One region of the Microbispora bryophytorum genome, then DNA from elsewhere that is predicted to be linked to it. Evidence: riboswitches for the same ligand, from Rfam matches in the RefSeq annotation. Region 1 holds a riboswitch; the other holds the start of a gene.

Region 1 (15,535 bases):
GAGCGGTCCGCGCGCTGCGCGCCTACGTCTTCGGCAGCGTGGCGGTGGAGGTTCAGCAGTCGGGGTGGGCGGATCCGGACGCCGAGGTGCGCGACGCGCGCACCGCCGAGGGCGAGCGCGACTTCGAGCACGGCCTCGACGCGCTGGTCGCGGGCCTCGGCGGCTGAGCCCCTGGAATTTCCGGTCGGTCCGCATCGGTCGTGTCCGCCGACCGGAATCTGTGACATCTCGGTTACCCGACCGTCGGCGTGTCGAGGCCCGACCGGTGCCGCCAATGGGGCATTCTTGTGTACTAGGTCACATCAGTGTGCGCGAGCCTGCTCGGGGTGCGGTCGGGTCCCCTGCCCGACCGGCGGAAATGCTCCGAACGGACTATGTCGTACGGATGCGGCCGAGCCGCAAACTGGTGGAGTCCAGTGTGGTGTGCGTCATACCCCACGGGCACCCGGAAGACAAACAAGAGCGAACGATAAGACACGGAGCCCCGGCGATGTGCCCTCATGAACCGGCCTGTCCCAGCGCGGATGCAAAGGACCGAGAAGCCGCCCGCACGATAGCCTGTCACCCAGAGCAGGGCTGGAGCCTGCTCTGCAACGGCGTCGTGCTGTTCGAGGACACCGGCGAGCTGCTGCCCGACGGCGGCGTCATCGCCCCGCACCGCCCCACCGACATGGCCATCAGCGCCGCTTAGGCGAAAGCAGCCACCGGGCCACCACCTCGCCCACCCGGGCGGGGTCCTTTTTGAACTCGTGCCCCTCCCCGGGGAGGACCACGAGACGTGCGGCGTCCTTCTCGTCCGGCACGCCGAACGGATCCCGATCTCCGCTGACCACGAGCACGGGGATCCCCGCCTGCCGTAGTTCTTCCGCCCGTGAGCGTTCCGGCTTGCCCGGCGGGTGGAGCGGGAACGCGAGCGCCACCACCGCCTCGGCTCCGACGGCGCGCGCGGTGCGGCAGGCGACCCGCGCGCCGTTGCTGCGCCCGCCTTGGACGAGCGGCAGGTCCGGGTGGCGCTCACGAAGCGCGGCGACGATCGACAGCCACGCCTCGTCCTGCTTGACCGCCGACCCCGGCGCACGCGCGCCGCGCAGCCGGAAGGGCTGGGTCACCCGTGCGACGGTCCCCCCGATCGCCAGCACCGCGTCCCGTACGGCGAGCAGGTCGGGGGCGTCCACACCTCCCCCGGACCCGTGGGTCAGGACCAGCAGCAGCCGGGGATCGGCCGCCTCGTCCACCTCGGCCAGAGCACGGCCGTGCGGGGTCTCGATCTCCATGCGGGCGACGGTAGCGGGTCCGACCGGAGCAGGAGGACACGACCCTCCGATCGGAGGATGGCACGCCCCCGCGGAAGGGGCCAGAATGTCACAGTGACGGACATCACATCGCAGCAGCCGCCGCCCGCGACCGGGCGCCCCGTTCCTCCGCCGCTTCCTCCGCCGTCGGCGGCCTCCTCGACCCGCGAGGACCTGCGCGCCGTCATGGCGGCCCGTCGTGACCTCGGCCCCGAGTACGAGGACGCGCTGGTGGACTCGTTCCTCGACAAGCTCGACGTCGAGATCGCCGCACGAATACGCAACGAGGTGGCGGCCCAGCTGCGTCACCAGCCGCCCGGCCCCGTGGTCAAGCAGAGGGACGGCGCCGTGGGCGTGGCCATGGGGTCGCTGGCCCTGGGCATCCCCCTGACCGGGATCGCGGTGGGAAACGCGAACCTCCCGGGCCTGCTCCTGTCCTGGGGCGGGATCATCGCGGTCAACTTCGCCTACGCCGTCAGCCGCCGCTCCCAGCGCTGACGTCCGGGCGCTGACGTCCGGGCGCTGACGTCCGGGCGCTGACATCCGGCCCGTCGGTTCACCGCCGCCGGCTGAGCGTCCTCAGCCGGCCGCGCCGGCCTCCATCCCGGGACGGACGTCCCGGCCCAGGCGCAGCAGCACCTGCTCGGCGAGCGCGGGATCGGGATGGTCGAGGCCGTAGCGCCACACGGTCTCCGCGTCGGCGTCGCGGCCCCGCAGCGGCAGCGTGCGGGCCAGCAGTTCGATCGCGAGCGCGCCGGTGCCGGCGTCGGCCCCCTCCTGACGGCTGTCCTCCACGGCTCCGGCGAACTGCGCGCACGCCATCTCCAGGTGCGCCATGCCGAGCAGCACCCGCAGCCGCGCCGGGTCGGCCACCGCGCTGACCGACAGCGCCTCAAGCAGGACGTCGGCGGCCCGCTCGGGCTCGCCGTCCTCCAGCAGCCGCTCGGCCATCCGCTCGACCACGACGGACAGACCCTCGCCGGCCTCGCCGCGGTCCGGCGCGTCCTCGTCCGCGGCGAGTTCCGCGAAGATCGCGGCCGCGCCGTCGAGGTCGCCGCCTTCGGCGAGCCGGCGCGCGTGGTCGAGCCGGTCGGACCGCCGCCCGGAATCGATGGCCGTCATACAGGGGCCTCGCATGGTCGCAGGTGATGAGAAACGATCACCGCGATCTTAACGAGACCGGCCGCCGGGCGGGGCCGACATACCCAACTGATCAGTCCTCGTAGGCCTCCAGGGGCGGGCAGGAGCAGACGAGGTTGCGGTCGCCGTACGCCTGGTCGATGCGGCGCACCGGCGACCAGTACTTGTCGTCGCGCAGGCCGGGAACCGGGTAGGCGGCCACCGCCCGCGAGTACGGGTGGGTCCACTCGCCGACGGTGAGGCACTCGGCCGTGTGCGGAGCGTTGCGGAGCGGGTTGTCGGTCGCGTCGTACTCTCCCGACGCCACCTTCGCGATCTCGCCCCGGATGGCGATCATCGCGTCGGCGAAGCGGTCGAGCTCGGCCAGGTCCTCGCTCTCGGTCGGCTCGATCATGAGCGTGCCGGCGACGGGGAACGACATCGTGGGCGCGTGGAAGCCGTAGTCGATCAGCCGCTTGGCCACGTCGTCCACCGTGACGCCGGTCTCCTTGGTGATCTGGCGAAGGTCGACGATGCACTCGTGGGCGACGAGGCCGTCCTTGCCGGTGTAGAGCACCGGGTAGTGCGGCGACAGCCGCCGGGCCAGGTAGTTGGCCGACAGGATCGCCTGCTCGGTGGCCTGCCGCAGCCCGTCGGCGCCCATCATCCTGACGTACGCCCACGAGATCGGCAGGATGCCCGCCGAGCCGTACGGCGCGGCCGAGACGTGCGCCGGCAGGTGCTCGGCGAGGTGGGCCTTGACCGCGACCGGGCCGACGCCGGGACCACCGCCGCCGTGCGGGATGCAGAAGGTCTTGTGCAGGTTCAGGTGGGAGACGTCCGCGCCGAACTCGCCCAGCTTGGCCAGGCCCACCAGCGCGTTGAGGTTGGCCCCGTCGACGTAGACCTGCCCGCCGGCCTCGTGCACCCGCTCGCAGATCTCGACGATCGTCTCCTCGTACACCCCGTGGGTGGACGGGTAGGTCACCATGATCGCGGCGAGCGCGTCGCGGTGCTTGCCGATCTTGACGGCGAGATCGGCCAGGTCGACGTTGCCGCTTTCGTCGCAGGCCACCACGACGACCCGCATGCCCGCCATGACGGCGCTGGCGGCGTTGGTGCCGTGCGCGGAGGACGGGATGAGGCACACGTCGCGGCTACCCTCGCCCCTGGAGCGATGGTAGGACCTGATGGCCAGCAGCCCGGCGAACTCGCCCTGGGAGCCCGCGTTCGGCTGGATCGACACCCGGTCGTAGCCGGTGACCTCGGCCAGCCAGCCCTCCAGCGTCGCGATCAGCTCGGCGTACCCCTCGGCCTGCTCCACCGGCGCGAACGGGTGGATGGACGCGAACTCCGGCCAGGTGATGGGCTCCATCTCGGTGGTCGCGTTGAGCTTCATCGTGCAGGAGCCCAGCGGGATCATCGAGCGGTCGAGCGCGATGTCCTTGTCCTGCAGCCGCCGCAGGTAGCGCAGCATCGCCGTCTCGGACCGGTGGGAGTGGAACACCGGGTGGGTGAGGAAGTCCGAGGTCCGGTGGAGGTCGGCCGGAAACGCGTCGGAGGTCACCCGGTCGAGGTCCTCGACCACGAGGTCGGGCGCGCCGAACGCCGCCCAGACCGCCCGCAGGTGGTCCGTGGTGGTCTTCTCGTCGCAGGCGACGCCGACGTGGTCGTCGCCGGCCAGGCGCAGGTTCACGCCCCGCTCCGCGGCGGCGGCCACGACCTCGGCGGCCCGGCCGGGCACGCGGGCGAGCACGGTGTCGAAGAACTCGTCGTGGACGACCTCCACGCCGCCCTCGCGCAGCCCGGCTGCCAGGACGGCCGCGTACCGGTGCGCCCGCTGGGCGATCCTCCTGAGACCGTCCGGGCCGTGGTAGACGGCGTACATCGAGGCCATGACGGCGAGCAGGACCTGCGCGGTGCAGATGTTGCTGGTGGCCTTCTCCCGCCGGATGTGCTGCTCGCGGGTCTGCAGGGCCAGCCGGTAGGCCGTGCGGCCGTCGGCATCCACCGAGACGCCGACCAGGCGGCCCGGCATCTGCCGCTGCAGGCCCTCGCGGACGGCCATGTACGCGGCGTGGGGGCCGCCGTAGCCCAGCGGGACACCGAAGCGCTGAGAGGAGCCGACGGCGATGTCGGCGCCCTGCTCGCCCGGAGGCTCCAACAGGGTCAGCGCCAGCAGGTCGGCCGCGGCCACCAGCAGCGCCCCCTGGGCGTGCGCCCGCTCGGCGACCGCGTGGAAGGACGCCACCCGGCCGCTCGCGCCCGGATACTGGACGAGGACCCCGAAGCACTCGGGCAGCTCACCGGCGAGGTCGGACTCCACCAGCGTGATGCCGAGCGGCTCGGCGCGGGTCGCCAGCACGGCCTTGGTCTGCGGCAGCGCGTCGGCGTCCACCACGAACACGTCGGTCTTCGCCTTGCTCGCCCGCCGCGCCAGCGTCATCGCCTCGGCCGCGGCCGTCGCCTCGTCGAGCAGGGACGCACCGGCGACGTCGAGGCCGGTGAGGTCCGACACGACCGTCTGGAAGTTCAGCAGCGCCTCCAGCCGCCCCTGTGAGATCTCCGGCTGGTAGGGCGTGTACGCCGTGTACCACCCGGGGTTCTCCAGCACGTTGCGGAGGACGACACCCGGGGTGATCGTGTCGTGGTATCCGAGGCCGATCATCGGAGTCAGCACCCGGTTGCGGCCGGCGAGGGCGCGCAGCTCGGCCAGGGCCTCGGCCTCCCCCACCGCCGCGGGCAGGTTCAGCGGGCCGCGCGTGCGGATGGCCTCGGGCACGGCCACGGCGAGCAGGTCGGCCACCGACTCGTAGCCGACGGCCTCCAGCATCCGGGCGCGGCCGGCCTCGGAGGGGCCGATATGACGGGTGGCGAAGGGCGGAGCGGAAAGATCGCGAAGTGTGGACCGATCGGTCATGACAGGGGCCTCCTGGGCGGGTCGAGACCTGCGGCGACCGTCCGGCGCCCTGGGTGGCGCGGCCGGTCGTGAAGCGGTCTCCCCCTCTGTCATCGGACCTGAGAGCTTCACCGGGCCGTCGAGCCCGGCTTTCCCCTTCGGTGAGGCGCCGCCTGGCCGGCGGGCCTGCTTTTCAGAGTCGCCTCGTCCGTGCGGTACGGATGCCTGAGAGATTCCGGGGAGGTTTGCTCCTTCGGCGCCCCTGAAATGCCAGGGGTCTCTCCCGCACGAGGTCGTCGGCCGTTCCCACTCTACCGGCTACCCCGGATCGGCCCGACTCGCACCCTGCTCGAGATCGGCGCCGAGACCGGCCTGGCGGGCGCGGACGATGGCCTCGGCCCGGTCGGCGACCGCCAGCTTGGCGAAGATGGCGGTGATGTGGTTGCTCACCGTCTTGCCGCTGATGGCCAGATGCCGGGCGATCGCGGGGTTGGACCGTCCCGCCGCGATGAGGTCGAGGACCTCCCGTTCACGCGCGGTGAGCTCGGGAAAGGGCTCCGGGGCCGGCGCGCGGGAGGCCCCGACGGCGAAGAAGTCGATGATCCGGCGAGCCACGCTCGGGCCGAAGACGGCGTGTCCGGCCGCGACCGAGCGGACCGCCCAGACGATCTCCTCCTGCTTCGCGCCCTTGACCAGGTATCCGAAGGCTCCGGCGCGCATCGCCGCGAACACCGACTCGTCGTCCTCGAACATCGTGAGCACGAGCACCCGGGTGGCGGGCACGGCGCGCACGATGGCCCTGGTGGCCTCCACCCCGTTGACGCCCGGCATGTGCAGGTCCATGACCACGACATCGGGGCGCGTGAGCTGCACCTCACGGCGGGCGGCGTCGCTCCGGCGCCCCCGGAGCCGCTGTCGCTCACCTCAACGTGCAGGGCGTGATCGGCGCGCAGGGAGACCCGGCACGCCGTCGCCCCGCCGTGGCGCAGCGCGTTGGTGACCGCCTCGGTGGCGATGCGATAGGCGGCCACCTCCACCGCGGCGGGCAGCGGCGGCAGGTCGTCCGGGGCGTCGACCGTGACCACGCACCCGGCGTGCTCGCGGCGCCAGGATTGCTGGGCGCGCTGGCGCAGCGCGCCCAGCAGTCCGAGCTCGTCGAGGTCGGGCGGGCGCAGATCGTAGACGAGCCGGCGGATGTCGGCGATCGCGGCAGTCAGGTCGGCGCGCAGGTCGAGCAGGAGCCGCCCGCTCCGCTCGGGGTCGGTGTGACGCAGATTGTGGGCCGCGTCGGCCTTGAGCGTCACCGCGGTGAGCACGGTGCCGAGGCCGTCGTGCAGATCGCGGCGCAGTCGCCGGCGTTCCTCCTCCCGCGCGGCCACGATGCGCGTGCGGGACTCGCCCAGTTGCTCCGACAAACGCACCGCCTGCAGGGCCAGGCCGACCGGGGCGGCCAGCAGTCCCAGGGCCCGCCGGTCCGCGCCGGACAGCCGGCTCTCCCCCGCCCGCAGCCCGACGAGCAGGTCCGCGGGCGGCCCGCCGGCCACCTCCAGCGGCACGGTGTGCCGCAGCCGCGGCGCCCGGCCGTACGTCGCGACCAGCCGCCCGTCGGAGCTGACCGCGGCGTACGGCAGCCGCAGCGCCTCGCACACGGCACGCAAGACCCCGTCCAGGCCGGTGCCGAGCCGCAGGCCGACCCGGGCGGCGGCCGCCGCAGGATCGCGGCGCTGGCCGTACATGACCCGGTCCACCGCGGACTGTACGGCCGAGCGGGCGGGCGCGAAGGCGAGCGCGACGACCGCGGTCGCGATCAGCGGGGTGGCCGACAGCCGGTCCCGCGCCAGCGCGGACAGCCCCGCGACGATGCCCAGGTAGGCCAGCACGACGCCGAGCGTGAGCACCCCGTACACCAGCGACCGGTTGACGATCAGCTCGATGTCGTACAACCCGTGGCGCAGGATCGCCACCGTGGCCGCGGCCGGGATCAGCGGCAGGGTCAGCAGGAACAACACCGGCCCGTCGGTCGTCACGATCCGCTGCGCGTTGAGCGCGGCGAACAGTCCCACCGCCCACAGCAGCCACATCAACTGCAGCCGTGGCACCCCGCGGGACCGGCGGACGCGCAGGACGAGCGCGCCGACAGAGGCCAGCAGCACCAGCGCGTCGGCGGCGGCGAACACCGGAATCAGCCGCTGGGCGACCTCACCCGCGACGACGGGCAGCATCGGCTCCCCCATGGCCAGCCCGTCCCCCGCCAGCCCGGCCACCACGGGCAGGGTCAGGGTGGGCGTGAGCGGCAGGACGGCGAGGGTCGCGACGGCCAGCGGCCGCCAGCGCCGCGACAGCGGCCTGCCGTCGGGAAACAACTGGACGATCAGCGGAAGACAGACGGCCGGCGCCGGGATCCACACGGTGATGCCGAACAGCTCGACCGCCCGCGCCCACCCCTCCGGCAGCCCGACCGCGTCGGTGATCAGCCCGAGGCAGGCCACGCTCAGCGTGTAACAGGCGCCGTACGCCACGAACAGCAGCCCGATGCGGTGCCCGGGGCGGTGGGCGAGCACCAGCGCGCCGAACGCGGTGAAGGTCAGCGCCTGGACGCTGTTGGTCAGCAGGTAGGAGTCGTCGGCCGCGTCGGCGAAGGTGAACCCGCCGAGGAACCACGACACCCACGCCGCCGCCACCACGACGGCCGTGAGGATGAGCACCGCGACCGGACCGGCCCGCCTGACTGCCATGCGCTCATCATCGGACCCCGGCGCTCCCATCGGCCATAGGAGCGTGCTCCCGGATCACGGGGAGCATGGGACCGGAATCGGGACCATGCCCCCACGACGAAGGGAGCGGTCCGCGCCCATCCTCGGACTCGATCGGACAGCTCCCGAACTCTCGGAGGATCATCATGCAGCCGACCATCGACGCCCGCGCCGCCACCACCCCGCAGAAACCGCCGCGGGACGTGCGCGGCTTCTGGCGGGTGCTGCTCGCCGTCGTCGCTCCGCTCCCCATGCTCGGCATGGGTCTCCACTACCTGTTCAGCCCCGTGGACGGCGGCGAGTCGTTCGAGGCCACGGTCGCGGCGTACGCGGCCCACGAGCAGGCCGCGGGCGTGATCCGATGGTTCGCCCTGCCGTTCCTGGTCGGGCTGATCCCGGCCACCTTCGCCGTGGCCTGGGTGGCCCGTCGCGGCGCTCCCAGGCTCACCACGGCGGGCGTCCTCCTCGCGCTGCTCGGCGACCTGGCCGGCTTCCCCTTGATCCGCGGCGGCGACGACCTGGCGTACCTGACAGTGACCAGGCACTTCGACGTGGCGACCATGGCGAGGATTCAGAACGCGCTCGAGGACGACCCCGTACAGCTGGTGGCGAGCCTGCTGTTCATCGTGGGCATCGTCGTCGGCCTGCTACTGCTCGGCCTCGCGCTATCGCGCGGCGGCGCGGCACCGGCCTGGATGGGCCTTCTGCTCGCTGCCGGCGGGTTCACCCATCCGTTCATGCCCGGTCACACCGCGTCGGGCATCGGCCTGCTGATCACGGCCGTGGGCTTCGCCGGCGCGTCCGTCGCCCTGCTGCGTATGCGTAACGACGAGTTCGACCTGCCACCGGCCAGGCCCGGCGCGCGCGCCTGACCGTTCGAGCCCGGTGATAGCCGGGGCATCCGTCAGCCGGTCCTGCGGGCCTTTCTCCGGCGGGCCAGCTCGTCCGACGGATGGTCCCCCTCCGCATCCGGAGCGGCCTCCGCGCGCTCACCCGGAAGCTCGGCCAGCGATCCCTCGACCTCCCGCCACACCCGCCCGAGCGCGATGCCGAACACACCCTGGCCGCCCTGCAGCAGATCGATCACCTCGTCGGCGCTCGTGCACTCGTAGACGCTCACGCCGTCGCTCATCAAGGTGATCTGGGCCAGGTCGTTGACGCCGCGGTCGCGCAGATGCTGAACGGCGGTGCGTATCTGCTGGAGGGAGACCCCCGTGTCCAGAAGACGTTTGACGACCTTCAGGACGAGGATGTCGCGGAAGCTGTACAGTCGCTGGGACCCGGATCCCTGGGCGGCCCTTATCGTCGGGAGCACCAGCTCGGTCCGGGCCCAGTAGTCGAGCTGCCGGTAGGTGATCCCGGCCGCGGCACACGCCGTGGGCCCGCGGTATCCGATGCCCTGAGGCAGCGCCGTCGGCTGCTCGTCGAACAGCAGGCCCTGTTCGCCGGCGCGCTCGCGCGCCGCCTGCCGAACCGGGTCGTGCTGGCCGGCCGACTTACCCTCGCCGCTGCTGACCGCCACTGCGGACCTCCGGCTTTCTCTCATCCCACGGTCTGATCTGGGGGTTCGTGAATTACAACCGTGGTTTCCCTTGCACCGTAGGACCGGGGCCATCGTCAGTCAACGACCCCGTCCGGCGCGTCGTGAAGCGTAATCTCCCGAAATCGTCCGGCACGTCAGCCCGCCCGGCCGAAGTCTTCCGGTGTGATTTTGTCCAGGAACTCGCGAAACTTCTCCACTTCGTCTTCCTGGTCGTCGGGCATGCTCACGCCCGCCTCCTGGATCACGTCCTCACTCGCGTAAATCGTCGCACCCGTACGCAACGCCAGCGCGATCGAGTCCGAAGGACGGGCGCTGACCTCCACACCGTTGGAGAAGACCAGATCGGCGAAGAAGATGCCATCGCGGAGCGCGACGATGTTGACGGTGCGCAACCGCACCCCCAGGGCCTCAAGAACGTCACGGAACAAGTCGTGGGTGAGCGGCCGGGGCGGGGGCTCCTCCGCCTGGGCCAGCGCGATGGCGGTCGCCTCGGTCATCCCGATCCAGATCGGCAGGTACCGATCACCGCTCGCCTCCTTCAGGAGAACGATCGGCTGGTTGGTGGGCATCTCAACGCGAACCCCCACGACCTCCATCTGCAACACGGGCGGCTCCGTCTCAAGCGTCGCGGCATATCACCAGGCATTCAACGTAACACCCACGGAGGTGCGGATGTGCCGGTCACCGCCCCAGAACGCCGCGAACACTCCCACGCAGTAATGCATTGTGCAGTTCCTGGAGAAGTCCGGAGATCTCCCGGGCGGTCTCGTCCGCCTCCGCGATCGCCCCCGGCGCCTTGCGCCGCAGCAGCGGGGCCACCGCCTGCTCGATGAGACCGGTCTCCCGCTCCACCACGGCGCGGACCGCCCTCAGGTGCCGCGCCCGCAGGCCGAACCGCGCCAGCGCCCCCACGCTGCGCGCGACCTCCAGCGCCTCCCCGTCGTAGCGGCGCGCCACGGCCGCGACCAGGCCGAAGCTCTCCATCTCGGTCAGGGTCTCCTCGTCGATGCCGGCGGCCTCGATGAGCTCCTCCCGGCTGAGACGCACGGGCGGGGCGCCGTCGGACACCGCGTGCGGACGGGCCGCCTGCTCGTCCAGCTGATCCTTGATCACACGGAGCGGCAGGTACTGGTCACGCTGCGCACGCAGGATGTACCGCAGGCGCTCGACGTCGTTGTAGGTGAACTTGCGGTAGCCCGACGGGCTCCGCTGGGGCTCGATCAGCCCCTCACCCTCCAGAAACCGGATCTTGGAGACGGTCACGTCCGGGAACTCGACCTGCAGCAGGGCGAGCACCTCCCCGATGCTCATGAACGCCCGTACGGCCTGCGCGCTCATGACTCCTCCTCCTCACCGATCACAGCCCTCCGGGACCACGCGTGAGGAACACCAGCCGGAACTTGCCGATCTGCACCTCGTCGCCGCCCTGCAAGGGGGACTCCTCGATGCGCTCCCGGTTGACGTAGCTGCCGTTGAGGCTGCCCACGTCACGCACGGTGAACTGGCCGCCGCGCCGGTAGAACTCCACGTGCCTCCTGGACACGGTCACATCGTCCAGGAAAATGTCGCTTTCCGGGTGGCGACCCGCCGTAGTGAGGTCGCTGTCGAGCAGAAATCGGCTCCCCGCGTTCGGACCCCGCATGACCACCAGAAGAGCCGTGCCGGGCGGCAACTGCTCGACCGAGGCCCTGTCCGGCAGAAGCGTCTGGCCCGTCTCCGCCTCAAGCGCCTCAAGTGAGATCGTCGAGGTGGTGTCGGCTGCGACGGGCGCCGGAGCGCTCAGCGGCGAACCGCATCGTGAGCAGAAACGGGCATCCTCGGGGTTGGCATGACCGCACTGCGTGCAGTAGACGCTGGGCATCGAACGGCTCGGCCTCTCTCACGACTTGCTCTAGGACTAGCTCAAACTGCGAATGCCGCAACTTACGCTGATCAGGCACAAAGGTCAAGACCGCGGCTGGGCGCGGACTGACCAACGCTACAGCCAGCGGAGGTTCAATGTCATCTAGCACCCGCTGCTTGTTCGACGACGCGGGCCCAGCGCTCCAGGAGTGCCTGGGCGGTGTCCATGTCGTGGCCCTCCGCCCACAGGTGGGTGACGGCCTCGGCGGGGTCGGGCAGGACGAGGGCCCAGCTCCCGTCGTCCTCCACGACGCGGACGCCGTCGGTGGTGTCCAGGCGGTGGCCCTCGGCCGCCTCGACGACCGAGCGCATCACGGCCCCCTTGTGCGCCCAGGGCGTGGGAACGGTCCGCTTGAGCAGCTTGGCCTCCGGGATGCGGGCGTCGATCTGGCTGAGCGACAGCCGGGTGCGCGCGACCAGGCCGAGCAGGCGCAGGAACACCGCCAGGCCGTCCACGGTGGGCGCGAACTCCGGGACGATGAAGCCGCCCTTCCCGTCGCCCGCGAAGATCGTGTCGGGATGCCGGGCCGACCGCGTCAGCGTGTCGAGGCTGGTGGCCGTCCAGTCGACCTGCACGCCGTGGAAGCGGCACACCATCTCCGCCACCCGGGTCGTGGTGACCGGCAGGGCCACCCGGCCGCCCCGGCGCTCGGCCGCCACCAGGTCGAGCACGACGAGCAGGGCCCGCTCCTCGCTGATCAGCTGGCCCATCTCGTCCACGAGGGACACGCGCTCCCCCACCGGGTCGAACCGTACGCCGAAGGCGGCCCGCGCCGAGGCCACCAGCTCCGCCAGGCGCTGCAGGTCGCGGCGGCGCTCGGCGAGCGTCTCGGTCGGCGAGGCGTCGTCGAGGCGGTTGTTCACGGTGAGCACGTCGACCCCGGCCCGGCCCAGCAGGCTCGGCAGCACGAGCGAGGAGGTGCCGCCCGCGCAGTCGACCACGACCTTCATCTCGGCGTCCTTCACCCCGGACATGTCGATGCAGGCCAGCAGCTCCCGCGCGTACGTGTCGACGGCGCGGGCCGGGAAGGTCAGCTCGGCGATCTCGCCGGGGAAGGCCCGGCGGTACTCCTGCCGGGAGAAGACCCGCTCCAGCTTGCGCTGGGCCGCCTGGGACAGGTCGGCCCCCGTCTCGTCCATGAACACGATGTCGACGCTCTGGGGGTCGCCCGCCGTGGTGCGCACGGCGATGCCGCCCCGGACGTTCTCCCGTGAGGTGTTGAACCTGGCGACCGGCAGGGCGGCGGCCTCCAGATCGACCACGTTGATCGCGCTGGAGTTCAGCGCGCTGATCACCGCTCGCTTGAGCGCCCGGGCCGCGCGCGAGGCGTCGCGGGAGGTGACGACGGTGTCGCCCTTGCGCAGCGTCGTGGCGTACGCGCTGGCCAGCCGTACGCACAGCTCCGGGGTGATCTCGACGTTGACCAGCCCGGACACCCCGCGGGGGCCGAACAGGCTGCGCTGGCCGCGCGACTCCCAGATGACGCTGGTGTTGACGACCGTGCCCGCCTCGATCGTCTTGAACGGGTAGATCTTCACGCCGGAGGAGACGTACGCCTCGGCCTCGATGACGCACTCGTCGCCGACGACGGCGTTCTCCTCGATCCTCGCGCCGGTCATCACGTCGGTGTTCTTGCCGATCACACAGCCGCGCAGGTGGGCGGCGGGGCCGACGTACACGTTGTCGCTGACCACGGCGCGGTGGAGGAAGGCGCCCTCCTTGACGACGGCGTTGCTGCCGAGCACCGTGTACTCCCGCAGTTCGGCGCCGGCCTCGACCTTGGCGTAGTCGCCGATGTAGAGGGGGCCCTTGAGCACCGCCTCGGGGTCCACCGAGGCGCCCTCTGCGGCCCACACGCCCGGAGCCAGCTCGAACGCGTCGAAGTCGACCTTGACCTTGCCCTCAAGCACGTCGGCCTGGGCCTTGAGGTAGCTCTCGTGCGTGCCGACGTCCTCCCAGTAGCCCTCGGCCACGTAGCCGAACAGCCGGCAGCCCCGTTCGAGCATGTCGGGGAAGACGTCGGACGACCAGTCGACCGACTGGCCGGGGGCGATCTCGTCGAGGACCGACGGCTCCATGATGTAGATGCCGGTGTTGACCGTGTCGGAGAACACCTGGCCCCAGGTGGGCTTCTCCAGGAAGCGCTGGATGCGGCCGTTGTCGTCCACGATGATGATCCCGAACTCCAGCGGGTTGGGCACGCGCTTGAGCCCGATGGTGACCAGCGCCCGGTTCTCGCGGTGGAAGCGGAGCATGTCGGTCAGGTCGATGTCGGTGAGCGCGTCTCCGGAGATGACCAGGAAGCGGTCGTCGCGGAGCTTGTCGGCGGCGTTCTTCACGCTGCCGGCCGTGCCGAGGGGGATCTCCTCGGTGGCGTAGTGGAGGGTCATGCCCAGCTCGTCGCCGTCGCCGAAGTAGTTGCGGATCAGCGCGGCCAGGAACTGCACGGTCACCACAGTCTCGGTGAACCCGTGCCGCTTGAGCAGCCGGAGCACATGCTCCATGATCGGCCGATTGATGATGGGGAGCAGGGGCTTGGGCTGGTTCGCGGTCATCGGCCGCAGCCGTGTCCCCTCCCCGCCCGCCATGACGACGGCCTTCACGGGTCACCCCTTCGTTAGCTGGCGCACCTGTACGACATACAACACCCCCGCCCACCAATACAGACCAGTTCCCCAGATGGCGAAGGCCCATCCGAAGATCGCGGCAATCTCGGCGTACCATCCCTCGTGCGAGGCGAGGAACAGCAGCGGGAAGGCGTACATCAGGGCGGCGGTGCCGGCCTTGCCGAGGAAGTGGACGGGCAGCGCCGGGCCGTACCCGTGCCGCCGCAGCACGGGCGGCATCCACAGCAGCAGCACGTCGCGCAGCGGCACCGCGAGCGCCAGCCACCAGGGGACGGCGCCCCGCAGCACCAGGCCGACCAGGGTGGCGAGGATGTAGAGCCGGTCGGCGAGCGGGTCGATGAGCCGGCCCAGCCTGCTGATCTGGTTCCAGGCGCGGGCGAGCTTGCCGTCGAGCCAGTCGCTGAAGCCGGCCAGCGCCAGCAGCGCGATGGCCCACCCGTCGGCGTGAGGGCCGAGCACCAGCCAGAGGAAGACGGGGACGCCGAGCAGCCGCAGGGCGCTCAGCAGGTTGGGCACCGTCCAGATCCGGTCCTCGGCAGCGTTCACGCCCCAGACCCTACATGCCGCCCTCACGGTCGCTCCGGGCAGGAGCCACGGGCTTGAACCCGGTGTCGACCAAGCCGAACCGATGCGCCATGACCGCCGCCTGAGTGCGGTTGCGCAGCTTCAGCTTGTCGATGAGCGCGGCGACATGGCTCTTGACCGTCGTGACCCCCACGTGCAGCCGGTCGGCGATCTCGGCGTTGGACAGGCCGACCCCGACCAGGGCGAGCACCTGCGCCTCGCGCTCGGTGAGGCCCGGCGGAAGCGGCGCCGCCTGCCGCTCGGCCGCGAGGGCCCGTTCGACGACGCGCCGCAGCACCGACGGCGCGAGCGGAGGGTCTCCCGTCGCGGCCCGCCGCACCGACTCGACCATCCGGGCGGGCGGGTCGTCCTTCACCAGGAACCCGAGCGCGCCCGCGCCCAGCGCCGCGTAGAGGTTCTCGTCCTCGGAGAAGGTGGTGAGCACGACGATCCGGGCGGACGGCTGGGCGGCGAGGATCCTGCGGGTGGCCTCCAGTCCGTCGACGCGCGGCATCCGCAGGTCCATCAGCACCACATCGGGACGGTGCCGCTCGGCCAGCCGTACGGCCTCGGCCCCGTCGGCGGCCTCCCCGCACACCTCGATGCCGCCGGCCGCCTCCAGCATCATCCGGACGCCCGCCCGCACCAGCGCCTGGTCGTCGGCGACCACGACGCGGATCACGCGAACCTCCCCGTCATGCGGCACTCCGACCGGCTCTCACGCGGCACCGGCAGTGAGGCGGCCAGCCGCCAGCCGCCGCCCTCGGCCGGGCCCGCGGTGACGTGCCCGCCGAAGGCGCGGGCCCGCTCCCGCATGCCCGCGATGCCCTGGCCG
Region 2 (15,535 bases), on a different contig from region 1:
TTGTCCTTCTTCACCCGCTGGATGGGCGAGTCGGCGGCCCAGATGTAGGCGGGCGCGGCGAGCCGGGGCCCCGACGGGCACAGCACCGCCAGTTCCTTCGGCGGCTTCATGACCGAGCAGTCGGCGAAGGTCATCGTGCGCGACCACAGCCACGTGCTGCTGCCGCCCATCCCGTACGACCCGTGGGCGTCGTGGAACCAGACGGCGTACCCGCCGAGCACGGCGGACGCGGCGGCGAGTCCGGCGAGGGCGGTCCTCCAGCGTCCGGCGAACAGCACCGGCAGCAGCGCCAGCGCGATCAGGGGCAGCCCGAGGGTGCGGGTGACCGTGGCGCATCCGAGCAGCAGCAGCGCCGCGACGACGGACCACGCGCCCGGGCGAGGGCGCCACAACAGGATCGTCACGGCGGCCACGACCAGTGCGGTGAACAGCAGGTCCGCCATGATGAGGTGTTCGAGCTGGATCTGGTGGACGTCGAGCAGCACCGGCGCCGCCGCCAGCGCCGCTCCCCAGCCCGGCAGCCGTGTCCGCCGGCGCAGCACCGCGTAGACGCAGACGGCCATGCCGAGACCGAGCAGGTGCTGGACGATCACGACGGCGGTGATACTTCCCAGCGGGCTCAGCGCCGCCAGGAACAGCGAGTAGCCGGACGGCCGCGAGGGCAGCGGCCGCAGGTCGAGGGCCGAGCTGAGGTAGGCGAAGGAATCGGCCCAGAACCACAACGCGGGCCGGTAGCCGAGCACGGCGAGCGCGCGCAGTGCGACGCCCGCGACCAGCACGACCAGGAACGCCCGATGCGGGCGCAGCGCCTCGCGCCACCTCACGTGACGGCCCTCCTCCTCGCCGGGGAAGTCACCACCTTATTGGCTCCGGCCGACGTTCTGCCCGCGTGCATGATCACGAACGGTTCCACGGCAGGTGAGGTGGGTGCTCGCCGATTTTCTGCATGATCACGAAGGGTTCCGGTGCAGGTGAGGGGCATCGCCTGCGACAAATTACAAGATCACGGCGGGGGTGGGGGGTCAGCACTCGATGACGTTGACGGCGAGGCCGCCGCGCGAGGTCTCCTTGTATTTGTCGAGCATGTCCCTGCCGGTGTCGCGCATCGTCTTGATCGCCTTGTCCAGCGACACGAAGTGGCGGCCGTCGCCGCGCAGCGCGATGCGGGCGGCGGCGATCGCCTTGATCGAGGCGACGGCGTTGCGCTCGATGCACGGGATCTGGACGAGCCCGCCGATCGGGTCGCAGGTCAGGCCGAGGTTGTGCTCGATGCCGATCTCGGCGGCGTTCTCGACCTGCTCCGGCGTCCCGCCGAGCGCCTCGGTGAGGCCCGCCGCCGCCATCGAGCAGGCCGAGCCGACCTCGCCCTGGCAGCCCACCTCCGCGCCGGAGATGGAGGCGTTCTCCTTGAACAGCACGCCGATCGCGCCCGCGGTGAGAAGGAAACGGACGACGCCGTCCTCACCGGAACCCGGGAGGAAACGCATGTAGTACGACAGAACGGCCGGGACGATACCGGCGGCGCCGTTGGTCGGCGCGGTGACGATCCGGCCGCCCGCGGCGTTCTCCTCGTTGACGGCCAGCGCGAACAGCGTGACCCAGTCCATCGCCCGCAGCGGGTCGGTCCCGTCGGTTTCACCCTGCAGCCGCCGGTGCAGCTGGTGGGCCCGGCGGCGAACCTTGAGGCCGCCCGGCAGGACGCCCTCGCGGCTGGTGCCGCGCCGTACGCACTCGGCCATGACCGCCCACAGGTGCAGCAGGCGATCCCGGATCTCCTCCTCCGTACGGCCGAAGGCCTTCTCGTTCTCCATCATCAGGCCGGAGATCGACAGGCCGGTCTCCGCGCAGTGCGCGAGCAGTTCGTGCGCGGTCGTGAAGGCGTACGGCAGCGCCGTGTCATCGGGCTTGATCCGGTCGGCGCCGGTGGCGTTCTCGTCCACCACGAAGCCGCCGCCGACCGAGTAGTACACCTTCTCGCGCAGCACCGCGTCGCCGGCGTACGCCGTGAACCGCATGCCGTTCGGGTGGTGGGGGAGCGACAGCCTGCGCTCGAAGACGAGGTGCTCGCCGACCACGAACGGGATCTCCTGCACGCCGTACAGGGTGACCGTGCCGCTCGCCCGCATCGCCGCCAGTCGTTCGTCGACGGTGTCGACGTCGACCAGTTCGGGCTTGTCGCCGGACAGGCCCAGCAGGACCGCCTTGTCACTGCCGTGGCCCTTGCCGGTCAGCCCGAGCGAGCCGTACAGGACGGCCTCGACCCGGGTGACCTTCTCCAGCAGCCCGTCCCGGTGCAGCCCGCGGGCGAACCTGTGCGCCGCCGCCATCGGGCCGCCCGTGTGCGAGCTGGACGGCCCGATCCCCACCTTGAACAGGTCGAAGACGCTGATCGCCATTGACCGTCGCCTTTCACACGTCTCCGGTGGCCGTCAGGACTCGCCGGAGGTCAGCGCGGTGTACTCCGCGGCCGACAGCAGGTCGTCCGGCTCCTGCTCCACGCGCACGCGGAACAGCCAGCCCTCGCCGTACGGGTCGGAGTTGACCAGCGAGGGGTCGTCCACGACGGCGGGGTTGATCTCGACGACCTCACCGCCGACCGGCGCGAAGATGTCGCTCACGGACTTGGTGGACTCCACCTCGCCGACCGTGTCGCCGGCCGCGACCGTCGAGCCGGCCTCCGCGTGCACCTCCACGAAAACCACGTCGCCGAGCTGCTCGGCGGCGTACGCGGTGATGCCCACCGTCACGGTGAGGCCGTCCTCGATCCCGGCCACCCACTCGTGTTCCTTGGTGTAGCTCAGGTCGTCCGGAATGGTGCTCACTTGCTCCTCCTGTAGAAAGGCAGATCGACGACGTCGACCGGTTCTTGGCTGCCCCGGATGTCCACGGCCAGGCCACCCTTGTCCAGGGCGCCCTCGTCGACGTACGCCATGGCGATCGGGCGGCCGAGGGACTGCGACGGAGCGCCGCTGGTCACCTCGCCGACGACGGCGCCCTCCCGGGTGACGGGGTAGCCGTGGCGGGGCACGCGGCGGCCGAGCGCGGCGAGCCCGACCAGGCGCCGCCTGGTGCCGTTCTCCGCTGCCCGTTCGAGGGCGGCCTTGCCCACGAAGTCGCCGGGTTTGTCGAAGCGGACGACCCGGCCGAGGCCGGCGTCGAACGGCGTGATCGCGGCGCTCAGCTCGTTGCCGTAGAGCGGCATGCCGGCTTCCAGGCGCAGCGTGTCGCGGGCCGAGAGCCCTGCGGGGACGAGCCCGGCGTCCTTGCCCGCCTCGGCGAGGGCGTTCCACAGCGGCACGGCGTGCTCGTTCGCCACGAAGAGCTCGAAGCCGTCCTCGCCGGTGTATCCGGTGCGCGCGATCAGGGCGGGCGCGCCCGCGACGACGCCGGGGACGATGGCGTAGTACTTCAGATCGTCGAGGTCGGCGTCGGTCAGCGCGGCCAGGATCCCGGCGGCGCGCGGGCCCTGCACGGCGACCAGCGCGTACTCGTCCGACCGGTCGGTCACCCGCGCGTCGTGGCCGCGGACGCGGTCGGCGAGCTCACGGGCGACGAGGGCGTAGTTGGAGGCGTTGGCGACGACCATGTACCGGTCCTCGTCGAGGCGGTAGACGATGAGATCGTCGAGGATGCCGCCGGTCTCGTTCACGATCATCGTGTAGCGGGCGCGGCCGGGCGCGAGGACGCTGAGGTGGCCCACGAGGGCGCGGTCGAGCGCCTCGCCCGCCTGTGCGCCGACGACGAAGATCTCTCCCATGTGGGACAGGTCGAACAGCCCCGCGGCCGTGCGCACCGCGTTGTGCTCGGCCGACTCACTGCCGTAACGCAGGGGCATCTGCCAGCCCGCGAAGTCGGTCAGGGTCGCGCCCAGACTTTCGTGGACCCCGCGCAGCGGGGTGGATCGGGACATGCGCACCTCGGAAGGACGGATGCTGCGTTTGACATCGGGCATCCTCCCCCTCTGTCATCGGCGCCTGAGAGCTTCGTCCGATCTTTACCGGACTTTCACCTTCGGCGAGGCCTTCCGGCCTTCTTTCCAGAGGTCACCTGGCCCGCACGGTCCTTTGCCTTGAGAGGTTCGCGGGGAGGGCTTGCTCCTTCAGGGGCCCTGACCGGATGCCAGGACGCTCTCCCGCGCGGGATCACTGGTGTCCTGCAAGCCTAGTGGTTCGCCGCCATCCCCGTAACCGGCAGGTTCGCCCCGATTTCCCCGATCGGGGTATCCGGTCCTCGCGGGGCTCTCGTCACGACCTGCGATCGCACTCGCGTGACGGCCGATGCGCCGCGCACAGACGCGTCAGAGCGGACGGAAGGTCGTCGCCGGTGAGGATCCGCTGGTGGAGGGCCTGGGTGTCGGGGGACGGCTCGGTGCCGAGGCGGTCGACCAGGGTCCGGCGCAGTCGCTGATAGGACGCCGAGGCGTCGTGGGTGCGGCCCGAGCGATGCAGCGCCAGCATGAGCTGCCGGTGCGGCCGTTCGCGCAGCGGGTGGCGCCGTGCCCACTGCGCCAGGCCGCCGACGATCTCGTGATGGTGCCCGAGCGCCAGCCGTACGTCGAAGAGGTCTTCGGTCACCGCGCGCCGGTCCTCGTCGAGCCGTTCGGCCCAGGCGGACAGCTCGTCCACGTGCCGCATCGCGGGCAGGGCGTCGCCCCGCCAGAGGCTCAGCGCGTTCTCGAACATCCTCGCCGCATTGTGGTAATCGCCATTCTCGCGAGCGATTCTGGCCTGTTCCGCGAAATGGTTGAATACTGCAGCATCCACGGATCCCGACGGGACGGAAAGAAGGTAGCCGCCGTCCAGGGTGTGCAGCGGAGAAATGTCGGGGTCGCGCGGCGAGAGGCGTCGCCGCACCTGTGCGATGTAGGTGGTAAGATTCCGCGGCGCTGATTTAGTGGGGCGGCCATTCCACAACAGATCGATGAGCCGGTCCCGGTGAACCGCGATATTGGGATTGAGCAGGAACAATGCGAGGAGTTGCCGGTGCCTCGGAGCGAGCCCGGCGATGACATCCCCTGAAGGTTTCATGGCCAGGAACGGTCCGAGCACGGCGTAAAACACGGTTCCCCTCGCATGAAAGCAGCGTGAACGCGCCGACGATGCGGCTTTGATCGCCATTTGACCATATCTCTCCCCGGCGGCTTTCGTCAAAAATACGCCGTTTCTATGTCGGCCGCTGCGGAACCCCATAAACTCCGCTCTCGCGGCCGCAATGCCCTGCCCCGTGCGCGCCGATACGCCCGATAACCCAAATGAAATCGGTTTCAGATCATGCTCTCGCCGACTGTCCATGCCGGCGGAGTGAGAGTGCGACGCCGATTACGCGATGGTCAATGATCGATTCCGGCGCTCACCGGGTCGTCGCGGCGCCGCCTCCGGCCGCGGGAGCAGGCCGGGAGCACGCGGGGCCCGGCCTCGGTGCGCCGGGCGGGTGGCCGGGCCGCTCAAGCGCGATCGGACCGCTCAAGCGCGACCGGGGCGACGCCGGCCGGCGGCGGTGACCAGGGCGTGGAACAGCGGGCCGTCCTCGTCGGCCTCCGGGTGCCACTGGACGGCCAGGGCGAACGCCGCGTCCGTGACCGCGACGGCCTCGATCGTGTCGTCGTCGGAGCGGGCGGTGACCTCCAGCCCGCCGGCCAGGCGGTCGATCGCCTGGTGGTGATAGTGGGCGGGGGTGAGGTCCTCGCCGCCGTAGATCTCGGCCAACCCCGGCGAGAGCCGTACAGGGAGGCGGCCGAACGTCCCGGGGGCGGGGGAGTGGGCGGTGTGCCCGACCACGTCGGGCAGGTGCTGGTGGAGGGTGCCGCCCAGCGCCACGTTGAGCACCTGCAGGCCCCGGCAGATGCCGAGGAACGGCAGGCCGGTGCGCAGGGCGGCCTCCATCAGCCCGAACTCCGCCTCGTCGCGGAACTCCCGGACATATCCGGTCTGTTCGGCGGGCGGCGCGCCGTAGCGGGCGGGGTCGATGTCGCCCCCGCCCGCGATGATCAGCCCGTCCAGCCGCCCGGCCAGCGCGGCCGGCTCCCCGGCGGGCGGCAGGATGACCGGCTGGCCGCCCGCCCGCGCGATGTGGTCGACGTACATGTACGGCAGCAGCGCCGCCGTCATCTCCCAGACGGTGAACCTCGCCGGCTCGACGTAGCACGTCACGCCGATCACGGGACGAGCCATGGGCTTACCCCTTACAGCGGAGTGACGTACGCGCCGGAGATGCCGCCGTCGACCAGGAACTCCGAGGCGGTGATGAACGACGCGTCGTCGGAGGCGAGGAACGCGACCGCCGCGGCGATCTCCTCGGCCCGGGCGAAGCGGCCGATCGGCACGTGGACCAGGCGGCGCTGGGCGCGCTCGGGGTCCTTGGCGAACAGCTCCCGCAGCAGCGGGGTGTCCACCGGTCCGGGGCACAGCGCGTTGACCCGGATGCCCTCGCGGGCGAACTGGACGCCCAGCTCCCGGCTCATCGCGAGCACGCCGCCCTTGGAGGCGGTGTAGGAGATCTGCGAGGTGGCCGAGCCCATCACCGCGACGAACGACGCGGTGTTGATGATCGAGCCCTTGCCCTGCCGCTGCATGTACGGGATGGCGTGCCTGCAGCACAGGTAGACGCTGGTGAGGTTGACCTCCTGCACCCGGCGCCAGGCGTCGATGCCGGTCTCCAGGATGGAGTCGTCGTCCGGCGGCGAGATGCCCGCGTTGTTGAACGCGATGTCGACGCTGCCGAACTCCTCGAACGCGGTCCGGTACATCCGGGCCACGTCGTCCTCGTTCGCCACGTCGGCCTTGACGAACAGGCCGCCGACCTCACCGGCCGCCTTCGCGCCGGCCTCCTCGTCGAGGTCGGCCACCACGACCTTGGCGCCCTCCTGGGCGAACCGGTGGGCCGTGGCCAGCCCGATGCCGCTGCCCGCCCCGGTGATGACGGCGACGCGGTCCTGCAAACGCTGCATTGTTCTACTCCGTGGAGATGAAGACGTTCTTGGTCTCGGTGAAGGCCGACAGGGCGTCGGGGCCGAGCTCCCGCCCGAGGCCCGATTGCTTGAAGCCGCCGAACGGGGTCCAGTAGCGGACGCTGGAGTGCGAGTTGACCGACAGGTTGCCCGCCTCGACGGCCCGCGCCACCCGCAGCGCCCGGCCCACGTCGCGGGTCCAGATCGACCCCGACAGGCCGTACGCCGTGTCGTTGGCGATCCGTACGGCGTCGGCCTCGTCCTCGAACGGCACGACGGTCACCACGGGTCCGAAGATCTCCTCGGTGAACGCCCTGCGGAAGGACTCCGAGGACGAGGACGACCCGGCCAGCAGGGTGGGCGGGAACCAGTAGCCGGGTCCGCTCGGGCAGGACCCGGCGGCGTACACGTCGGCCTGGTCGACGAACGACGCGACGCGCTCCCGGTGCTCGGCGCTGATCAGCGGGCCCATCTGGCTCGCGGGGTCGTTCGGGTCGCCGACCTTCACCTCCCGCACCGCCTGCGACAGGCGCACGAGGAAGTCGTCGTAGACGGAGCGCTCCACCAGGATGCGCGAGCGGGCGCAGCAGTCCTGGCCGGAGTTGTCGAAGACCGCCATGGGCGCCGAGGCCGCGGCCTTGTCGAGGTCGGCGTCGGCGAAGACGATGTTGGCGCTCTTGCCGCCCAGCTCCAGCGTCACCCGTTTGACCTGCTCCGCGGCCTTGGCGCCGATCAGTCTCCCGACCTCGGTCGAGCCGGTGAACACGATCTTCCGCACGTCGGGGTGCTCGACGAGCCGGGCGCCGGCGACCTCACCCTCGCCGGGGACGACCTGGAGCACGCCCTCGGGCAGCCCGGCCTCCAGGGCGAGCTCGGCCAGCCGCAGCGCGGTCAGCGGGGTCCACTCGGCCGGCTTCACGATCACCGTGTTTCCGGCGGCGAGGGCCGGGGCGGCTCCCCAGGTCATGACGACCATCGGGAAGTTCCACGGCACGATGATCCCGACCACGCCCAGCGGCTCGGCGAACGTGACGTCCACCCCGCCGGGCACCGGGATCTGCCTGCCGTGGTCGCGCTCGGGCGCGCCCGCGTAGAAGTTCAGCACGTCGCGGACGTTGCCCGCCTCCCAGCGGGCGTTGCCCACCGTGTGGCCGGCGCCGGTGATCTCCAGCCGCGCCAGCTCCTCCGCGTGGTCCTCCACGACCTGCGCGAAGCGGCGCAGCAGCCGGGCCCGCTCGCCCGGGGCGACCGCGCGCCAGGCCGGGAAGGCCCGGACGGCCCGCTCGACCGCGCGGTCCACCTCCGCGGCGTCCGCCATCTCGACCTCGGCGATCACGTCCTCGGTCGCCGGATTGACTATCTTCACAGCCGTTCGAACCCCCGATAGAGCTCCCAGTCGGTGACCGCCGCGTCGAAGGCGGCCAGCTCGACCCTCGCGTTGTTGGCGTAGTGCTCGACCACGTCCTTGCCGAACGCCTCCTCGGCGATCGGCGAGCCCTCCCACAGCGTCAGCGCGTCGCGGAGCGTGGCGGGCACCCGCTCGGCCCCGGAGTCGTAGGCGTTCCCGCCGAACGGCTCGTCCAGCTCCAGCCCGGCGTCGATGCCGCGCAGCCCCGCCGCGATCATGGCCGCGACCGCGAGGTAGGGATTGACGTCGCCGCCCGGCACCCGGTTCTCGATCCGCAGGGAGGGGCCGTGGCCGACCAGCCGCAGCGAGCAGGTGCGGTTGTCCACGCCCCACTTGACGGCGGTGGGGGCGAAGCTGCCGGGCACGAAGCGCTTGTAAGAGTTGACGTTGGGCGCGTAGAGCAGCGTCAGCTCCCGCATCGCCGCGAGCTGCCCGGCGACGAAGCGCCGGCCGGTCTCCGACAGCCCGTACGGCTCGCCGCCCGCCATCACGGGCGTGCCGCCGGCGTCGCGCAGCGAGATGTGGATGTGGCAGGAGTTGCCCTCGCGCTGGTTCGGCTTGGCCATGAACGTGATCGACCTGCCCTCCTGGGCGGCGATCTCCTTGGCGCCGTTCTTGTAGAACACGTGGTTGTCGCAGGTGGACAGCGCGTCGGCGTACCGGAAGGCGATCTCGTGCTGGCCGAGGTTGCACTCGCCCTTGGCGGACTCGACGTACAACCCGGCGCCCTCCATGCCGAGCCTGATCCTGCGCAGCAGCGGCTCGATCCGGGAGGTGCCGAGCAGCGAGTAGTCGACGTTGTAGAGGTTGGCCGGGGTCAGGTCGCGGTAGCCCCGCTGCCAGGCCTGCTCGTAGCTGTCGTCGTAGACGACGAACTCCAGCTCGGTGCCGACGTAGGCGGTCCAGCCGCGTTCGGCGAGCCGGGCGAGCTGGCGGCGCAGGATCTGCCGGGGCGAGGGCACGACGTCCGCGCCGTCCTCCCACACGAGGTCGGCCAGCAGCAGCACGGTGCCCTCGTGCCAGGGCACGCGGCGCAGCGTCGACAGGTCCGGCCGCATGACGAAGTCGCCGTAGCCGCGCTCCCAGGACGACATGGCGTATCCGCCCACGGTGTTCATGTCGACGTCGACGGCGAGCAGGTAGTTGCAGCCCTCCGCGGAGTGGTCCAGCACCTCCTCCAGGAAGTACCGCGCCGACAGCCGCTTGCCCTGCAGCCGCCCCTGCATGTCGGTGACCGCGAGCAGGACCGTGTCCACGCGGCCCGCTTCGACGTCATCGCGGAGTCGCTCCACGCTGAGCACGGTGCCTCCCGTCCAAAAGTCTGGAATCAGACCATTGAGGGCATGCAAGCACCATGTTCCCCTCGTCGTCAACAATGTCCGGGGGGTTTACCCTCGGTCACAGAGACGGGGGACCCGCGGTGACGGGTGGAGGGACGATGCGCATGGAGAGCACCCCGGCGGACGCGTCCGTCTCCGGCCCCCGGGCTCCGGTCGCGTCCGTGTCGCGGGACGCGACCGTGGGGATCACCGGCGTGGTGTCGCTGCTGCGGCCGGTGCGGGCGGGCAACGCGTTCGAGGAGACCGTCGAGCGCCTGCTGCAGGCCATCAAGCTCGGCGTCGTCCCGCACGGTGAGAAGCTGCCGCCGGAGCGCGAGCTGGCCACCCGGCTCGGCATCAGCAGGGTCACGCTGCGCGAGGCGATCCGCGCGCTGCAGGAGGCCGGCTACCTCGACGTGCGGCGCGGCCGGTACGGCGGGGCCTTCGTCGTCTACCGGCCGCCGAGCCCGCGCAAGGGCGACCTGCGCAGGGCCGTCACCCGCATGGGCGAGGACGATCTCGAAGACGCGCTGACGTTCCGGATGGCCGTCGAGTGCGGGGCGGCCCGGGTGCTCGCGACCGCCGACCTGACCCCGCGGCAGCGGGAGACGCTGGCCGCCCGGTTGTCCGGGGTGAACGACGCGGCGCCGGACGACTACCGCCGGATGGACATCGCGTTCCACCTGGCGATCGCGGAGCTGAGCGGCTCGCCGCTGCTGGCCGCCGCCTGCGCCGACGCCCGGCTGCGGGTGACCGATCTGCTCAACGCGATCCCCGTGCTGCGGCCCAACATCGAGCACGCGGCCGTCCAGCACGCCGCCATCGCCGCCGCGATCGTGGACGGTGACCCCGAGGCCGCCGAACGGGCGGTGGCCGAGCACCTGGAGGGCACGGCGGCCCTGCTGCGCGGCTTTCTCGCCTGACCGCTTCCCCCGCCACGTAGCATCGGAGGCCGGGGGATCGCTTCATGGCCTATTGGTTTCACGAACGCATCGTCGAGGTGCACCGTCTGCCGCTGTTCTGCTTCTTCGTCGCGCTGATCACGGCGTTCGTCTTCACGCGGGTGAACGCACGGCTGATCAGGGCGCGGGTGCGGTGGCTCGGCAACGTGAGCGTGGGCGAGATGCACATCCACCACGTGGTGTTCGGCGTGGTGCTCTCGCTGCTCGGCGGGGTGGCCGGGCTGGTCCTGTCGGACGTGTCCACCGGCTGGTATGCCTTCTCCGCCGCCGTGTTCGGCGTGGGCGCCGCCCTCGTGCTCGACGAGTTCGCACTGATCCTGCACCTGCGCGACGTCTACTGGCAGGAGGAGGGCCGCACCTCCGTGGACGCGGTCTTCGTGGCGATCGCGGCCACCGGCCTGCTGCTGCTCGGGCTGCGGCCGCTCGCCTGGAGCGGCACGGACGGCCGAGGCGGCTGGACGGCTTCGGCGTTCCTCTTCGTCAACCTCGTCTTCGCCATGATCACCCTGCTCAAGGGGAAGATCTGGAGCGGCCTGCTGGGACTGTTCGTGCCGCCGCTGCTGTACGTGGGGGCGGTGCGGGTGGCCCGTCCCGGCTCGCCCTGGGCCCGCTGGTGCTACTCGGAGCGGGCGAGGCGGCCCCGGCCGCGCCTGATGGCCAAGGCGATCCACCGGGAGGAGCGCTGGCGCCGCCCGGTCATCCGGGCGAAGATCGCGGTGCAGGAGTTCGTCTGCGGCCGCCACGACCTGCCCGCGCCCGCGCTGCCCGCCCCGCACCACCGGCGGCGGGTCGTCTCCTCGCGACCACGGCCGGGAGCGGACCACCCCGGGCGTCCCTGGCGGTCGGGCCGGCCTCGCCCCCGCTGACCCCGCCGGAACCCGTGCGACGTGCGCGGATCTCCCCTGAGTATTTCGGCCGGTTCTGTGGGTATTTCACCCTGTGTAAGAACTGTTGGGGGGCGGGAGGACGGTAATGGAGTCTCGCGAGCGGTTCGTGTTCCAACGGATGGCGGCCCAGCTCAAACGGGAGACGGCGCTGCTCACGGGGGACCGGTTGATGGCCGCCGAGGCGCGTGGCGAGGAGGCCGAGGCCGACCTGTGTCTCACGTGGTACGAGATCATGGACACCGTCCGGGAGATCCGCCTGCTCTACGGAGTGCCCGGATGACGGACCGTCACGGTGGGTGCTCGGGCGATACTGCGACGGCGACCGCGTCTTCCCCCTTACCGGCGCCGCCGTTCCACCTGCGCCTCGTCGAGGACGCGCGGCCCGTCCGGCCGGTCGTGCGAGGTCGCCCTGCCCCGTGAGCCGCTCAGTGAGCCGCTCCGTGAGCCGCTGCGCGACCGTCCCGCCGACATCGGCCCGAAATCCCCGCGCACACCGGCGTTTCCGGTGAACTAGGGTCTCCGGAAGATCGCACGCTGGGTTCGCGCGAAGGGGGCTCCATGGGGATGGAGGGCGACGGCCCTGACGGTGGTCAGCCCGCGCCACGGCCGAAGGCGTCCCTGGGGGAGCGCGCCTCCTGGCGGCTGCTGCTCGGCCAGGTGCGACCCCACCGGCGGGTGCTCCTGCTGGGCGGCCTGCTCAGCCTCGTGGGCAGCCTCGCCGGGCTCGCCATGCCGGTCATGGCCAAGCGGGTGATCGACGCGTTCGGCGCGGGCGGCGCGCTGGCGGGTCCGGTGCTCGGGCTGTCGGCCGCGGTCCTGGTCGGCGCGCTGATCTCGGCGGCCGGGCGGTTCCTGCTGGAGCGGATGGGCGAGACGATCGTGCTCGACTCGCGACGGGGCCTGGTGGACCGCATCCTGCGGCTCACGGTCTCCGACGTGGACCGGCTCAAGCCCGGCGATCTGCTGTCGCGGGTCAGCTCCGACACCACCCTGCTGCGGGCCGTGTGCACGGACGCGCTCGCGTCCCTGGTCGGGGCGGTCTTCATGTTCCTCGGCGCCGCCGTGATGATGGCGATCATGGACGGCCTGCTGCTCGGGGTCACGCTCGCCGTCGTCGGCCTGGTCGCCGTCATGGGCGTGGCCATCGCCCCGCGCATCCGGCGGGCCTCGCTCCAGGCGCAGGTGGCGCTCGGCGAGATGAGCTCGATGCTCGACCGCGCCCTCCAGGCGTTCCGTACGGTCAAGGCCAGCGGCGCGGAGGCGCGGGAGACCGCGGTGGTGGGCGCGGCGGCCGTCGAGGCGCGCGACCGTGGCGTGGCCGCCGCCGCGTGGACCTCGCTGGCCGGGATCGGCGCCTGGATGTCGGTCCAGCTCGCGTTCCTCGCGGTGCTGGGGGTGGGCGGCGCGCGGGTCGCGTCGGGGGAGATGGAGATCTCCGCCCTGATCGCCTTCCTGCTGTACCTGTTCTACCTGGTCTCCCCGATCGGCCAGATCATCCAGAGCCTCACCCAGATCCAGAACGGCCTGGCCGCGGTGACCCGCATCCAGGAGATCGCCGCGATGCGCACCGAGCCCGCCGCCGCACCCGTGGCGCGGGCCGGCGGCGAGCCCGTCGGGGTGACCTTCTCCGGGGTCGTCTTCCGGTACGGCGAGGACCGGCCGGTGGTCCACAACGGCGTGACGTTCGAGGTGCCGGTCGGCGGCATGACCGCGCTGGTCGGCCCCTCCGGCGCGGGCAAGTCGACGGTGTTCGGCCTCATCGAGCGGTTCTACGAGCCGCAGGAGGGGACGATCGCCGTCGGCGGGCGCGACATCCGCGACTGGCCGCTCGGCGAGCTGCGGGCCATGCTCGGGTACGTCGAGCAGGACGCCCCCGTGCTCGCGGGGACGTTGCGGGAGAACCTCGTCTTCGGCGCGCCCGGCGCGACCGACGAGGAGGTGGCCCGCGCCCTCGCCCGTACGCGCCTGGACGACCTGGTCGAGCGGCTGCCCGAGGGACTGCGGACGCCGGTCGGGCATCGCGGCATCCTGCTGTCGGGCGGCGAGCGGCAGCGGGTCGCCATCGCCAGGGCACTGCTGCGCCGGCCCAGGCTGCTGCTGCTCGACGAGGCGACCTCCCAGCTCGACGCGGTCAACGAGATGCGGCTGCGGGAGGTCGTGGCGGAGGTGGCGCGCGAGACGACGGTCCTGGTGATCGCCCACCGCCTGTCCACCGTGACCGGGGCCGACCGGATCGTGGTGATGGAGGCCGGTCGCGTGCGGGCCTGGGGCACCCACGACGAGCTGGTCGCGGCCGACGAGCTCTACCGCGAGCTCGCCGCCACGCAGTTCCTCGTCTCGTCCTGACCGGGCGGCCCGCGATCCGTCCGCACACGGCATGGCGAAGCCGTGAGCAGCCCTTACACCGGGCCACAGCTTCTTTCGACCGGGAACCGGGAACGTCGCAGGTGCGTAACCTCTCCTTCACCACCGCCCGGTTGCCGGTGCCATCGCGCGTGCGGGCGCGTCCGGTGACCCGGGTCGGAGGCGGGGCGCCCGGTCGGTTCGGCAGGGCGCCCCGCCGCTTACCTCTCACGTAATCGATCTTCGCGCTGCCACCCGTCAGGCTCGGACGTGTTCGACCGAGACCTGAGGAGTGCGGATGTTCTTCGAGACCGCTGACGGCACGCGACTGGCCTACGAGGACTACGGGCAGGGTGAGCCGATCCTTTTCCTGGCGAGCTGGGTGCTGCACAGCGACATGTGGGAGTACCAGCTTCCGTTCTTCGTCGAGCACGGCTACCGGTGCGTGACGCTTGACCGGCGCGGGCACGGCCGCTCCGACCGCCCCTCGACGGGCTACGACCTGGACACCCTCGCTGACGACGTGGCCGCGCTGATCGAGCACCTCGGCCTGCGCCGCGTGACCCTGGTCGGGCACTCCGCAGGGGGCTCCGAAATCGCTCGTTACCTGGTCAGGCACGGTGAGGACAGGGTGGCCCGGGTCGCGTTCGTCTCCGCCGTCCTGCCGTTCCTCAAGCGGACCGCGGACAACCCGGAGGGCGCCCCCGAGGAGGGGCTGCGCGCCACGCTCGCCCAGTTCGCCACCGACCGGCCGAAGTGGTTCGCCCGGCAGGCGCAGGTGTGGTTCGCCACGCACCTCGGCAACGACGTCTCTCCGGCGCTCGTCGACTGGACGCTCGCGCAGTGCCTGTCGACCTCGCCGTGGGCGACCGCGCGGCTGTTCGAGGCGATCTACCACGCCGACCACCGGGACGGGCTGCGCGCGATCACCGTTCCCGCGCTCGTCGTGCACGGCGCCGCGGACATGTCGGCGCGGGTCGAGACGACCGGCCGCCGTACGGCCGCCCTCGTTCCCGGGGCGGTCTACAAGGAGTACCCCACCGGCGGGCACGGGCTGTTCGTGACCCACAAGGACGCCCTGAACGACGACCTGCTGGCCTTCCTCAAGAACGGTTAGCCGGTGCCCGCCCGGCCTCGACCGCGTGGTGAAGCGGGTTGACCTGGGCCACCGTCCGCATCCACTGCGGGGCGAGTGACATCGGCAGCAGGATGCCGGTGAACAGGATCATCGGCAGCGCGAAGAACTGCAGGATCTACGACATGCCGGTCTCGTCCGCGCCGCCGGCCTGGCCGACGTACCCGATGCGGCGCCGCACCTGCCCGGGGGAGGTCGGCAGGTCGTGCCCGGCGACCGTCGTGGTGCCGGCGGTGGGCGCGACCAGCGTCGCCGGCATGCGGATCGCGGGTGATCATTTCGTCTCCTCGCCGGTCAGGGGATGTCGTCGCGTTCGATGCGAGCGACGGCCTGTTCCAGCCACTCCAGTTGGGCGCGATATTCGGCCGCGCTCAACGCCAGGCACTCGTCCACGTGCCGCGGGGCGTCCGCCGCGCGCTTGGCGTTGCGAGCCCGCTCGAAGCTCGCGAACCCCGCACGCAGCCTCTCGGTCCTCTCCCGTACGACCGCCAGCAGGTCGGCCTTCGGCAGCCGATCCATGAACGTCAGCGCGACC

The links. A riboswitch is a leader RNA that binds a small molecule or an ion and turns the genes downstream of it on or off. The one in region 1 is predicted to bind glycine.
Region 2: linked by a shared signal. The riboswitch ahead of gcvT (glycine cleavage system aminomethyltransferase GcvT) and the one ahead of gcvP (aminomethyl-transferring glycine dehydrogenase) in region 1 are both predicted to bind glycine.

What each region holds. Positions count from the first base shown of each region.
Region 1 is NZ_JBICTF010000005.1:167,171-182,705, reverse strand. It holds gene ACGFIB_RS18185 (TetR/AcrR family transcriptional regulator C-terminal domain-containing protein) at 1-167, shown strand, start outside; gene ACGFIB_RS18180 (DUF5999 family protein) at 491-691, shown strand; gene ACGFIB_RS18175 (alpha/beta hydrolase family protein) at 678-1,274, opposite strand; gene ACGFIB_RS18170 (hypothetical protein) at 1,368-1,790, shown strand; gene ACGFIB_RS18165 (hypothetical protein) at 1,872-2,414, opposite strand; gene gcvP (aminomethyl-transferring glycine dehydrogenase) at 2,506-5,331, opposite strand; glycine riboswitch at 5,514-5,606, opposite strand; gene ACGFIB_RS18155 (LuxR C-terminal-related transcriptional regulator) at 5,629-6,141, opposite strand; partial or broken gene ACGFIB_RS18150 (histidine kinase) at 6,480-7,046, opposite strand; gene ACGFIB_RS18145 (hypothetical protein) at 8,210-8,935, shown strand; gene ACGFIB_RS18140 (MerR family transcriptional regulator) at 8,968-9,585, opposite strand; gene ACGFIB_RS18135 (bifunctional nuclease family protein) at 9,741-10,211, opposite strand; gene ftsR (transcriptional regulator FtsR) at 10,288-10,944, opposite strand; gene ACGFIB_RS18125 (FHA domain-containing protein) at 10,964-11,467, opposite strand; gene ACGFIB_RS18120 (mannose-1-phosphate guanyltransferase) at 11,608-14,112, opposite strand; gene ACGFIB_RS18115 (CDP-alcohol phosphatidyltransferase family protein) at 14,116-14,682, opposite strand; gene ACGFIB_RS18110 (response regulator transcription factor) at 14,693-15,382, opposite strand; gene ACGFIB_RS18105 (ATP-binding protein) at 15,379-15,535, opposite strand, start outside.
Region 2 is NZ_JBICTF010000009.1:23,280-38,814, reverse strand. It holds gene ACGFIB_RS27570 (hypothetical protein) at 1-824, opposite strand, end outside; gene ACGFIB_RS27565 (L-serine ammonia-lyase) at 1,023-2,396, opposite strand; gene gcvH (glycine cleavage system protein GcvH) at 2,430-2,822, opposite strand; gene gcvT (glycine cleavage system aminomethyltransferase GcvT) at 2,819-3,910, opposite strand; glycine riboswitch at 3,952-4,047, opposite strand; glycine riboswitch at 4,048-4,145, opposite strand; gene ACGFIB_RS27550 (AfsR/SARP family transcriptional regulator) at 4,245-5,117, opposite strand; gene ACGFIB_RS27545 (gamma-glutamyl-gamma-aminobutyrate hydrolase family protein) at 5,463-6,170, opposite strand; gene ACGFIB_RS27540 (3-oxoacyl-ACP reductase) at 6,182-6,946, opposite strand; gene ACGFIB_RS27535 (aldehyde dehydrogenase family protein) at 6,951-8,342, opposite strand; gene ACGFIB_RS27530 (glutamine synthetase family protein) at 8,309-9,646, opposite strand; gene ACGFIB_RS27525 (FadR/GntR family transcriptional regulator) at 9,793-10,596, shown strand; gene ACGFIB_RS27520 (hypothetical protein) at 10,641-11,501, shown strand; gene ACGFIB_RS27515 (hypothetical protein) at 11,608-11,802, shown strand; gene ACGFIB_RS27510 (ABC transporter ATP-binding protein) at 12,081-13,868, shown strand; gene ACGFIB_RS27505 (alpha/beta fold hydrolase) at 14,164-14,982, shown strand; gene ACGFIB_RS27500 (ABC transporter permease) at 14,969-15,115, opposite strand; gene ACGFIB_RS27495 (hypothetical protein) at 15,119-15,259, opposite strand; gene ACGFIB_RS27490 (PadR family transcriptional regulator) at 15,295-15,535, opposite strand, start outside.